One region of the Propionispora hippei DSM 15287 genome, then DNA from elsewhere that is predicted to be linked to it. Evidence: riboswitches for the same ligand, from Rfam matches in the RefSeq annotation. Region 1 holds a riboswitch; the other holds the start of a gene.
What was found. Region 1 has a riboswitch for S-adenosylmethionine ahead of F3H20_RS05680 (YezD family protein). Riboswitches for the same ligand answer to the same signal wherever they lie in the genome.
Positions count from the first base shown of each region.

Region 2: another riboswitch for S-adenosylmethionine. It lies ahead of F3H20_RS03185 (methionine ABC transporter ATP-binding protein); the one in region 1 lies ahead of F3H20_RS05680 (YezD family protein).

Region 1 is NZ_FQZD01000008.1:30,025-35,854, reverse strand. Features, by position in the region: gene F3H20_RS05695 (methyl-accepting chemotaxis protein) at 1-1,086, opposite strand, end outside; gene F3H20_RS05690 (homocysteine synthase) at 1,213-2,499, opposite strand; gene F3H20_RS05685 (YezD family protein) at 2,721-2,927, opposite strand; gene F3H20_RS05680 (YezD family protein) at 2,985-3,158, opposite strand; SAM riboswitch class I at 3,244-3,346, opposite strand; gene cysK (cysteine synthase A) at 3,637-4,569, opposite strand; gene F3H20_RS05670 (trans-sulfuration enzyme family protein) at 5,044-5,830, opposite strand, start outside.
Region 2 is NZ_FQZD01000005.1:268,618-274,447, forward strand. Features, by position in the region: gene F3H20_RS03170 (efflux RND transporter permease subunit) at 1-1,069, shown strand, start outside; gene F3H20_RS03175 (MetQ/NlpA family ABC transporter substrate-binding protein) at 1,203-2,024, opposite strand; gene F3H20_RS03180 (methionine ABC transporter permease) at 2,079-2,732, opposite strand; gene F3H20_RS03185 (methionine ABC transporter ATP-binding protein) at 2,701-3,759, opposite strand; SAM riboswitch class I at 3,832-3,934, opposite strand; gene F3H20_RS03190 (YerC/YecD family TrpR-related protein) at 4,138-4,443, shown strand; gene hisZ (ATP phosphoribosyltransferase regulatory subunit) at 4,484-5,665, shown strand; gene F3H20_RS03200 (HD domain-containing protein) at 5,685-5,830, shown strand, end outside.

The DNA.
Region 1 (5,830 bases):
TACCAAAGTGATCTTCTGGGTTGTATCCACCAACGACTTGGCGACCTTGGCCAGCAAATTACCCATGTTGCGTGTTTCCGCCAGATGGCGCTCCTGATCGGCAATAGAACCGACCACTTCATCAATATGGAGCGCCGCCTGTTCGCACATCTGGGCCATGTCATTCAACGTATCCGAGGCGCCGGTGGTTGCGGCCAACTGTGATTGCCGGGCCGCGCTGGCTTCCGACAGTTGATCTTCAATTTGGGAGCTGGCCGCCAGGATTTCCTTCAGACTGCCGTCAGCTTCCTGCATCGCCTTGACGCCGTTTTCCACCGACTTAGCCCCTTCCTCGACAGCGGCAGCGGCAGCAGCCACGCCTTCGTCAATTTGGGCCAACAGGCCATTGGCCGATGAAGCGGCTGTGGCACTGGCTTCGGACAGCTTCTGTATTTCCTGGGCCACCACAGCGAAGCCCCGGCCGTGCTCGCCGGCCCGGGCCGCCTCAATGGCGGCGTTCAGGGACAAGAGATTAGTTTGCGTGGATATTCCCTGAATGGCGCCCAGAAAACTGTCAATTTCCCGCGCCATTTTGGTTAGATTCTGGATACAGGCTTCAATTCTGGTCGAGGACTGCTGAATGGCTGTCATCGCGTCCGATGCCTCCAGCACTGCCTGGCAGCCTTGCTCGGCGGTATGCCTGGTTTTAATGCTGTCCTGATGAATACCGCCGGCCACCTGCGTAATGGTTTGCGCCGTCTGGACCACCTGTTCGATTTCCTGTTTGGCCTGGGAGGCTCCGTTCAGGAGACTGGCGGCCAGCTTCTGCGTGCCGGCAGTCTCCTGATGAATCTTACCGCCCAGCGTATCGGCATTGACAATGGCCTTGTTAACCTGTTTTACGGCGGCCATCACCTGGCTGGACGCCACCTGCGACTCCTGAGTAAAGCTGCGGATCATCTCCGCCATGGCCTGAATATGCCCAGCCAGTGGCTGCAGCTCCTTCGGATACTCCTCCGGCTTTAACTCGCCTGCTATATTCCCGGCTGCATATTGACTCGTCTGTTCGGCTAATTGCTGTAACCCCTTGCTGCTAAACCACCGCATCGTCGCCGCCTCCTCAAAAAAATAGAGCCACTTCTCCCCTTAGAGAAATGGCTCCTTTGCCAAAATTTATATTCTAAATTCTAGCGAAATGTTCTCTTTTTGTCAATGAAAAACCAAGAAACAATGCTATTTAGCTGCTTGCAGGGCCTGTTCCAGATCGGCAATAATATCCGCTGCATCTTCAATACCAACCGAGAGACGTATCATGTCGTCCGGTGCGCCGGCCGCTGCCCGCTGTTCCGAAGTCAGCTGCGAATGGGTAGTGCTGGCCGGGTGGATAACCAGCGACTTGGCATCGCCCACATTGGCCAGAATAGAGAAAAGCTTGAGCGAGTCAATGAACTTCTTACCCGCTTCCAGGCCGCCCTTAATGCCAAAGGTTAAGATAGCACCGGCCCCTTTCGCCAGGTACTCCTTGGCCAGTTCATGATCCGGATGGCTGGCAAGGCCCGGATAGCTTACCCACGATACCTGCTCATGACTTTCCAGGAATTCAGCTACTGCCAGAGCATTCTGGCTATGCCGTTCCATTCTGAGATGCAGCGTTTCCAGACCCTGCAGGAATAGGAAGCTGTTGAACGGGCTTAGGGCAGCGCCTAAATCGCGCAACACCTGAATGCGCAGGCGGGTAATGAATGCCGCTTCGCCTAACGCCTCGGTATAGCTCAGGCCGTGATAACTGGGATCGGCATCGCTGAGCAGCGGGAACTTGCCGTTGCCCCAGTTGAACTTACCGCCGTCAATTACGATACCGCCCATCGAACTGCCATGACCGCCGATAAACTTGGTAGCCGAGTGAATAACAATATCGGCACCGAATTCAATCGGCCGTGACAGGTAAGGCGTGGCAAAGGTACTGTCAATAATCAAGGGGATACCATTTTCATGGGCAATAGCCGCTACGGCTTTAAAATTAAACACGTCAATTTTAGGGTTGCCGATGGTTTCACCATAAATGGCCTTGGTTTTCGGCGTTATGGCTTTACGGAAATTTTCCGGATCGCTGGGATCGACTAAGATCACGTTAATACCCAAACGAGGCAGAGTGTAGGTAAACATATTGTAGGTACCGCCGTACAGCGTTGATGAGCTGATAATTTCATCACCGGCCTGGGCAATGTTGAAAATAGCCGCGCTGATAGCAGCATGGCCGGAAGCAAAGGCCAGAGCGCCAACACCGCCTTCCAAGGCCGCTACCCGTTTTTCAAATACGTCGGTGGTGGGATTCATGATACGGGTATAAATATTGCCCGCTTCCTTTAGACCGAATAGATTGGCGCCATGTTCGCTATCGCGAAAATTATAGGATGTGGTTTGATAAATCGGAACCGCGCGGGAACCTGTGGTTGGGTCGGGTTCTTGTCCGCCGTGGACAGCCACTGAGTCAAATTTCAAGTTTTCCGGTAATGCCATAATATGTACCCCTCTCTATTCGCTATATTGTTGTGATAATAAAAAAGCCAAGGAAAGCACTCGAGGTGTTTCCTTAGCCTTCAGTCTTTCTGATCAGCTTATTCACTATCTTCTTTTGTTATAAAATACCATGAAGCCCTCAGCAAGTCAAGCCTTTTTTTACCAGTCTTTGCCCGGCCTCGGCCAGTCCCCGCCGCCTGTAATATTTTATCGGTTTATCGTTATATTCCGTCACCATAAATCCCTTCAACACCGGTAAACCGCTGTTTTTCGGTCCGGTCAAGCTGGGTGACCTTGCCGTCCTTGATCACAATGACCACCTGGCCAAATTTCAGTCCGTCCACAGCCTCTGCGATCCGTTTGCGCAAAGCCTGCGATTTAGCCTGATTGGCCGCCTCCTGTGAAACTGCTTCCTTTTTTGCAGGCATAAATCCTCGCCGCCTCCCCCCGCTGCTAACTATATCTTTTCCATTGCCTTTATCGTATCAGCATAATCTAATTTTCTCGACCCGCTCAATCTGGATAATACGGGAGTCCTGGACGATTAAGGTAACTGAACCGTGCAATGTGCTATTAATAACCTTTTCAATTTGGTCCATAACCGACTGGGGCACAACTTCTTGCTGCACCGCACTTGCGTTCTTTTTTGTATTTGCCATGCTCACACCTCTATAAGCAGTTTGTATCGGCCGGGTTGAAACTAAGAAAACCCTTTCCAAGGAAAGGGTTTGGGGTCATACTTTCCTCTCATCGCCAGGATTAATTATCCTGCTGGAATTAGCACCACTGCATTGCTGCCGGTTGCCGGGTTTCTTCGGGCCAGTCCCTCGACCTCTCTGGATAAGAGCTACTTTATCAACTTATATGAAATAGTATCATAGGGTAATAACAGTGTCAATAACTATTTACCGCCAAGCAAGCAGACCAGTTTTCTGTCTCAGCGCACGCTAAGCTGCTTACAGGTAGTATATGTCCGGTAAGTTTGAATCATGCCATTCCCGGTAGCCGTTCTTAAAATAAGAGGGAAAAGCAGAACCTCTTGCGAGAGCCGGCCACCGGTATAGAAATAAGGCTGGAGTTTGCGCCGTCGTAGTGCAAACTCCAGCCTTCGTTATGTCCGATCAGCCGAGCCTACTATTATTCTTCAAATAAACTTGTCGACAGATACCGTTCACCGGTATCCGGCAAGAGCACCACAATGGTTTTACCTTTATTTTCCGGACGTAAAGCCAGTTGAGTTGCCGCATAAGCTGCCGCACCACTGGAAATACCGACCAGCAGGCCTTCGGTTCTGGCCAGTTCCCGGCCAGTAGCAAAAGCATCCTCATTGCTTACCGGAATAATTTCATCAATGACGTCTTTATTAAACACGTCCGGCACGAACCCGGCGCCGATACCCTGAATTTTATGGGGTCCCGGTTTACCGCCCGACAAAACAGGCGAATCCTTCGGTTCAACCGCTACAATTTTAACGTTAGGATTTTTTTGCTTCAATACTTCGCCAACACCGGTAATGGTGCCGCCCGTACCTACACCGCCGACAAAAATATCAACCTTGCCGTCGGTATCGCGCCAAATTTCTTCAGCCGTGGTCTTGCGGTGAATAGCCGGATTAGCCGGATTTTTAAACTGCTGGGGAATAAAGGCCTTCGGGTTTTCCGCCACAATTTCTTCGGCCTTTTTAATAGCCCCCTTCATACCTTCCGCGCCCGGCGTTAAAACAAGTTCGGCACCTAGCGCTTTAAGCAGCTTTCTTCTTTCAATACTCATAGTTTCCGGCATGGTCAGCACCAATTTGTAGCCCTTAGCCGCTGCGACAAAAGCCAGCCCTACACCGGTATTGCCGCTGGTAGGTTCAACAATTAAAGTATCTTTGTCAAGCAGGCCTTTTTCTTCCGCATCGGCGATCATGGCATAGCCGATCCGGTCTTTCACGCTGCCCAAGGGATTAAAATATTCCAACTTGGCAATAACAGCTGCCTCATACCCTCTGGCCTTACGGTAGTTGTCAAATTCCAACAGCGGAGTGTTACCGATTAATTCGGTTAAATTCTTTACAATACGTGACATAGTAAATACCCCCGTTTATATTTTAAATTTACATGATAATGTATCAAACCCAAGTTATAGTTATGCACGGACAAATACGGCCCATACCAAATTTTTAGTTTGATCCGGCGTATAAGCCGCTGTCGGTATGGTCAGGAAACGCCACATAAACAAAAAAGGCCAAAGAAGCTGCAGCAAGCATCTCCTTTGGCCTTCAGTTTTTCTGATCAGCCTACCATTCAAACCAACTTGTTACTTACATGATAGTACCAATGACAGGCGATGTCAAGATTTTTTTGCCATTAGGTAACCGCTGATTAATTCACACTGCGCATCCTGACGGATCTTTTTCCGCCCGGCTGCGTCGGCAAAATCTTGCAGTAGGGACTGCTATTCCTGCGGTTTTACTTCCTTGCCAGTCGAAAAAATCTCCGCAAATTTAATTTGCACTTTCAAAGTTGATGGAGCACTAGTTTTCTCCATTTCTTCCGGCCGTTACCCTTTATTATGCAACGCCTGCCGCAAATCCTCAATTAGATCTTCCACATCCTCAATCCCTACGGAAAACCGCAAAAGGCAGTCCGAAACCCCCAGCCGGTCCCGAACCTCGGGCGGCACATCAGCGTGTGTCTGAACAGCCGGGAAGGTAATCAAAGATTCCACGCCGCCCAGACTTTCGGCGAACTGAATCAGCCTGACCCGGGACAGCACCTGTGGAACCAGCGAAGGACAGGCCACATCAAAAGAAAGCATGCCACCATAACCGGAGGCCTGGGCATCCTGAATAGCTTTACCCGGATGATCTTCCAGGCCGGGATAATAGACTTGTTTGACTTGCGGCTGAGTTTGCAGCCATTTGGCAATGGTAAGCGCATTGGCACTGTGTTTTTCCATACGTAAAGCCAGCGTTTTAATGCCCCGCAGCAGCAGCCAGCTATCCTGCGGTCCCAGAATGCTGCCGGTTGAGTTCTGGATGAACCGTATCCGTTCCCCCAGCTCCGCAGTGCGGGCAACGACGGCACCACAAACGGTATCATTATGGCCTGACAAATATTTTGTCCCACTGTGGATGACAATGTCCGCCCCCAGAAGTAAGGGCTGTTGGAAATAGGGGGATAAGAAAGTATTATCCACAATCGTATGAATATCACGCTGCGCCGCCATACAGGCAATCGCTTTGATATCGGCAATTTTCATCAGCGGATTGGTCGGCGTTTCAATTAAAATGGCCGCCGTATTTTTTTGAATTGACTCCTGGACTTCTGTCAGATTGCTGCTGTCA
Region 2 (5,830 bases), on a different contig from region 1:
GATACAGGATATCATTGCCAAGGTGCCCGGTGTTAAGGATGTCCGCAGCTCCTATAGTGAAGGCATGCCTGAACTAAGGCTGACGGTAGACCGGGAACGGTTGAAATTTTTCAATACGACGGTTAATGAAGTCAACAACGTATTTTCCGGTGCGGTGGCCGGAACACTGGCCGGTTATTATGCCAATGATCCGACTAATGATGCACAGGATACGGATATTTATGTACGTCTTAAGAACAGTGATGGTTTTAAGGCCTCCGACATAAGTTCCATACCGGTAAAAGCCGGTAATGGTTTGGTGAAGCTGAGCGATGTGGCTCGCCTGCAGGATGGTGTCGGACCGGTCATGCTTCGGCGGGTAGATAAACAGGAATCGATTAACATAGCGGCTAATGTCACAGATCGTCCGTTGCAGGAAGTGCTAAACGATATCAGCAAAAGGATAAAGCCGGAGGATTTGGGGACTAACGTAACCTATCGTTTTACCGGGCAGGCGGACAACATGAACACTACCTTTGGCGAAATGGCCCAGGCCCTGGGATTATCTCTGGTCTTAGTGTATATGTTGCTTTCCACCTTGTACGAATCGCTGTCAACCTCCTTTATCCGTATGTTTTCGCTGCCTTTTGGTTTGATCGGATCGCTACTCTTTTTGGCAATTACCCGAAATACCATTAATTTATACTCTTTGATTGGTATTTTGGTTATGGATGGTGTGGTGGCTAAAAACGGTACCTTGCTTTTAGATTATACGCTGACGTTGATGGAACGGGGGATGAACGCGCAGGACGCTATTATTGAAGCCGGCAAAACCCGTTTAAAGCCGATATTTATGACTACACTGACGATGATTACCGGGATGCTGCCCACCGCTCTGGCCGTAACCGCCGGCGCGGAGACAAGGGTCAGCATGGCCTGGGTAGTTATCGGTGGTCTGGCTTCCTCGACTTTCTTCACCTTAATCGGTATTCCCATTATTTTTCTGTTTTTTGAAAAACACTCTTTTCTTGCTTCGCTGCAAAATCTTCTTTTGCGGCTATTCCATCGGAAACGTTCAAAAACCTTATAAAGAGCAGGATGAGAAAGCGGGAAAGTGCTCCGGCTGCCGGCGGAGGCTTTCCCTTTTCCTTTTCTGTGGCAAAGCTAAAGACACCCCGGAGAATTTCTCCGGGGTGTCTCATAAGCATGCGGTTTAACAGGGCTTAGAAGGCAGGAACAACGGCTCCCTGATATTTGTCGTTGATGAATTTCTTCACTTCGTCAGACGTTAAGGCCTTGGCCAGCTTCTGAATTTCCGGACGATTTTCATCACCTTTGCGAACTACTAAAATGTTAACAAACGGCGAGTCGTTCTGTTCAATAAACAGAGCGTCTTTGGTCGGCACCAGCTTTGCTTCCAAAGCATAGTTGGTATTGATAACAGCAATGGCTACATCGTCCAAAGCACGGGGGAGTTGAGGCGCTTCCAGTTCAGCTACTTTTAAATTTTTAGGATTTTCAACAATATCGCCTACTGTTGCGTTAATGCCGACTCCCGGTTTCAGTTTCAGCAGACCGGCCTTTTCCAATAAAGCAAGTGCGCGGCCTCCATTGGTGGGATCGTTAGGAATCGCTACCTGCGAACCGGCAGCAACGTCAGCCAGTGTTTTTACTTTCTTGGAATAGATACCCATCGGTTCAATATGTACGCCGGCAATATTGCTTAATTGCAGGTTATGCTCTGCGGCAAACTTGTTCAGATAAGGCGTATGCTGAAAGAAGTTAGCATCCAATTCTTTTTCGGCAACGGCAATGTTTGGACGAACATAGTCGTTCATTTCCACAATTTGAAGGTCAATTCCTTCTTTTTCCAATATGGGTTTGACTACTTGCAGAATTTCAGCATGCGGTACGGGGGTAGCTGCCACTTTTAATACCGTTTTGGCAGCGGTAGCATTAGGTTCTTTTTTATCATTACTGCCGCAGCCAGCGAAAAGAACCGTCAATGCCAATAGAGAAACCATGAGTAAAACCAGTTTTTTCATAATAAATCCTCCTAAAATAATATATATGTGATTTTGCTTGGAAAACAATAGTACTTATCTTTTGTTTACCTTGCGGGCGAGATAGTCGCCGCAGGATTGCACGATTTGGACCTGAGCAATCAGAATGGCTACTGTGGCCAGCATAATATCGGCGCGGAATCGCTGATAACCGTAGCGGATGGCCAAATCACCCAAGCCGCCGCCGCCAATCGCACCGGCCATGGCGGAGTAACCGATCAGGTTGATGATGGTTAAGGTGATTCCTAATATAATAGAGGGAAGCGATTCCGGTATCAATACTTTGCGGATGATTTCAAATGGTGAGGCGCCCATGGCCTGTGCGGCTTCGACCACTCCGTAATCCACTTCTTTCAGCGCCGCTTCTACAACCCGGCCGACAAAGGGAATGGCCGCCAGACTTAACGGGACGATGGCGGCATTAGTGCCGATCGAGGTGCCTGTTAACAGGCGGGTTAAGGGAATGATAGCCACCATTAAAATGATAAAGGGAGTAGAGCGGGCTGCGTTTACAATACTGCCTAAAATACGATTGATGTACAGATTTTCCAGGATTCCTCGTTTATCCGTAGCAACCAAAATGACACCAAGCGGTATCCCGAGGAGGGTGGAAATCAAGGTGGAGACAGCAACCATATAGGTTGTGTCAAGCAGGGCTTCAAACAGCAGCATAAGCATGTCTTGAGACATAGCCGATCACCTCGCTTCCCACTTCGTGTGCCCTGGTGTATTCAAGCGCCCTATGAATAGCATCCTGACTGCCTGATAATTCAACGATTAAAGTACCGAAGGAGACATTTTTGATATGATCCATATTTCCATAGAGAATGCTTACATCGATATCAAAACGCCGGATCATACCGGCAATGATTGGCTCGCCGGCAGCATCGCCGATAAACGAAAGCCGCAGCAGCAGCTTGCTGTCGGGAAGCGGTGTCCGTGAAAGTGGCATGTGTTTAAAATGATCCGGTAAATCATGATTCATGATGGTGCCGATAAATTCCCGGGTAATAGCCGCCTGAGGCTGGGTAAAGATATCCAGAATTGGTCCCTGCTCAATAATCAGGCCATTTTCCATAACTGCTACCTGGTCGCAGATTTCTTTGATAACCTGCATTTCGTGGGTGATAAGGACGATGGTTAATTTAAGCTCCCGGTTAATGTTTTTTAATAATTCTAGAATGGACTTGGTAGTTTGCGGGTCAAGAGCCGAAGTGGCCTCGTCGCACAACAGTACCTTGGGACGATTGGCTAAGGCGCGGGCGATACCTACCCGCTGTTTTTGACCACCGCTTAATTGTGAAGGGTATTGTTCACGTTTGTCCGATAAACCGACCAGTTTTAAGAGACGGACCACCGTATCTTCAACATCATGTTTAGTGTAGCCGGCCAATTCAAGAGGGAAAGCGATGTTGTCAAAAACCGTGCGGGAGGAGAGTAAATTAAAATGCTGAAAAATCATGCCGATTTTTTTCCGCGATTCCCTAAGTTCGTTTTCCGTCAGCTTTGTGATGTCCTGACCGTCGACGATCACTGTTCCGGCCGTAGGCTGTTCTAAACGGTTGATGCAGCGGATCAACGTACTTTTGCCGGCGCCGCTTTTACCGATCACTCCGAAAATTTCACCGGCCTTGACTTCCAAATTAATTCCACGCAAAGCATGGATTTGACCGGACTGACTGTGGTATATTTTTTCAATCCCGTTTAAACTAATCAATGAGGTTCCTTCCTTTCGTGCAAATAAAAAGGTCTCTTCGCAGCGAAGAGACCAACACATACTCTTGGGCTTCTCTCATCTGCCAGGATAAAATCCTGTAGGAATTGGCACCGTTCCTTCCGGATGGTTGCCGCGGCTTCATTGGGCCAGTCCCTCAGCCAACTCTAGATGATAATAATATCATTCATTTTTTAAATCCTATCACGGTTTTTTGTATGTGTCAAGAAGATTGTTTGGATAATATCTTTCTTAAACGGACATTTTAATAAAGTTTTCATAGATTAAAGAAAAAAAGGGATAAAGAAGGAAATCTATCTAACTGCACGAATATATAATATATTGATATACAGTATGGGAAAATAAGGAGTGACACTAGCTATGTCGGTGAATCCTAAACTAAAAGATCCGTTGATTGATCAACTGTTTCAGGCTATTTTACTGTTGCAGGATGAAGAGGAGTGTTATCAGTTTTTTGAAGATGTTTCCACTATAGGGGAACTTAAGTCTTTAGCGCAGCGCTTGGAGGTTGCCCGGATGTTGCAGTTGGGGGCGACCTATGATGATATTGTGGCAAGAACAGGCGCTAGTACGGCTACCATCAGCCGCGTCAAACGCTGCCTGAATTATGGCGCCGACGGATATGGTATAGTTCTCTCGCGGCTTGACGAAAAGAAAAAAGAGTAAGTTTTTATTAATCCATGTTGAAACGGAGTGTAACCATTTAATGAAGACAAATGAATTTGTACCGCAGATTCCTTACGGCACCAGAGATTTTTTGCCGCGGGAAGCAAAATATAAACGAATTGTGGAAGGTTCCCTGGCCGGATTATTTGCCAAGTGGGGCTATGACGAGGTGGTCACGCCCACTTTTGAATATCTGGAAACTTTGTCTGCCGGCAGTGACGAGCAGATGGCACAGAATATGTTTAAGTTCTTTGATAAAAAAAATCACATTCTGGCATTGCGTCCGGATATGACTACTCCCATTGCCAGGGTGGCATCTACCCGGCTTAAAGAAAACAGTTTGCCGCTCCGCTTGTTCTACTTAACCAATGTATTTCGCTATGAGCAGGCGCAGGCCGGGCGGCAATGCGAATTCTATCAGGCGGGAGTGGAACTGTTGGGCGTTCCGGGACCGGCGGCCGATGCAGAGGTGATTGCTTTGGCCGTACAGGCAATGAAGGATTCCGGTTTGCAAACCTTTCAGGTCAATATTGGCCAGGTGGAATTTATCAATGGAATCATGGAAGAAAGCCGCCTGACCGCCGAACAGCGTCAAAAGGTTAAACAATGCATGGTAAACCGCAATGTGGTCGGTCTGGGGGAAATTCTGACGGCCAGCGGGCTAAGCTCCGACGTTCAGACTTTGCTGCGGCAGATTCCGCTGTTGTACGGCAAAGAGGAATTGCTGGAACAAGCCTACGCGATGGTTACCAATCCGGTCAGCCGGGCCGCGCTGGACAATCTGGCCGATATTTACTGCCTGCTGAAAGGGTACGGTGTGGAGCAGTATGTCAATTTTGACTTAGGGATCATCCGGGATTTTGAGTATTATACCGGCATGGTGTTTGAGGGCTATACGCCTGGGCTGGGATTTCCGCTGTGCGGTGGCGGCCGCTATGATAAGATGGTGTCGTCCTTCGGCGTTGACTGCCCGTCCACCGGTTTTGCCTTAGGAATAGAGCGGGTATTGTTGGCTCTGGAACGGCAGGGTATTTCACTGGACGCTGATTTTCGCGAGTGGTATGTGGGCTGGGAACCCGGCAAGCTGACGGAAGCGATTCAAAAAGCTTCTGAACTAAGAATGCAGGGACAGTCCGTCGAACTGGCTCTATTCCCCCAGTCGCGCCAGGAAGCTGCCATGAGCCAAAAGGCTAAAGGCTGTAAAGAACTCATCTATATTTAATTTAAGGGAGCAGACGGTCATGTTTTCACGGGTGAAACAAGTGATTTCGGCTCTTACTGCCAGGATCAGTAGACAAGAGGAAGAATTTGTGAACCGTTATCTGCACCCCGGGGAACAGGCATTGTTTTGGGGTATGAGTCTGGCCGAACAGCGGCATGCGCTGAA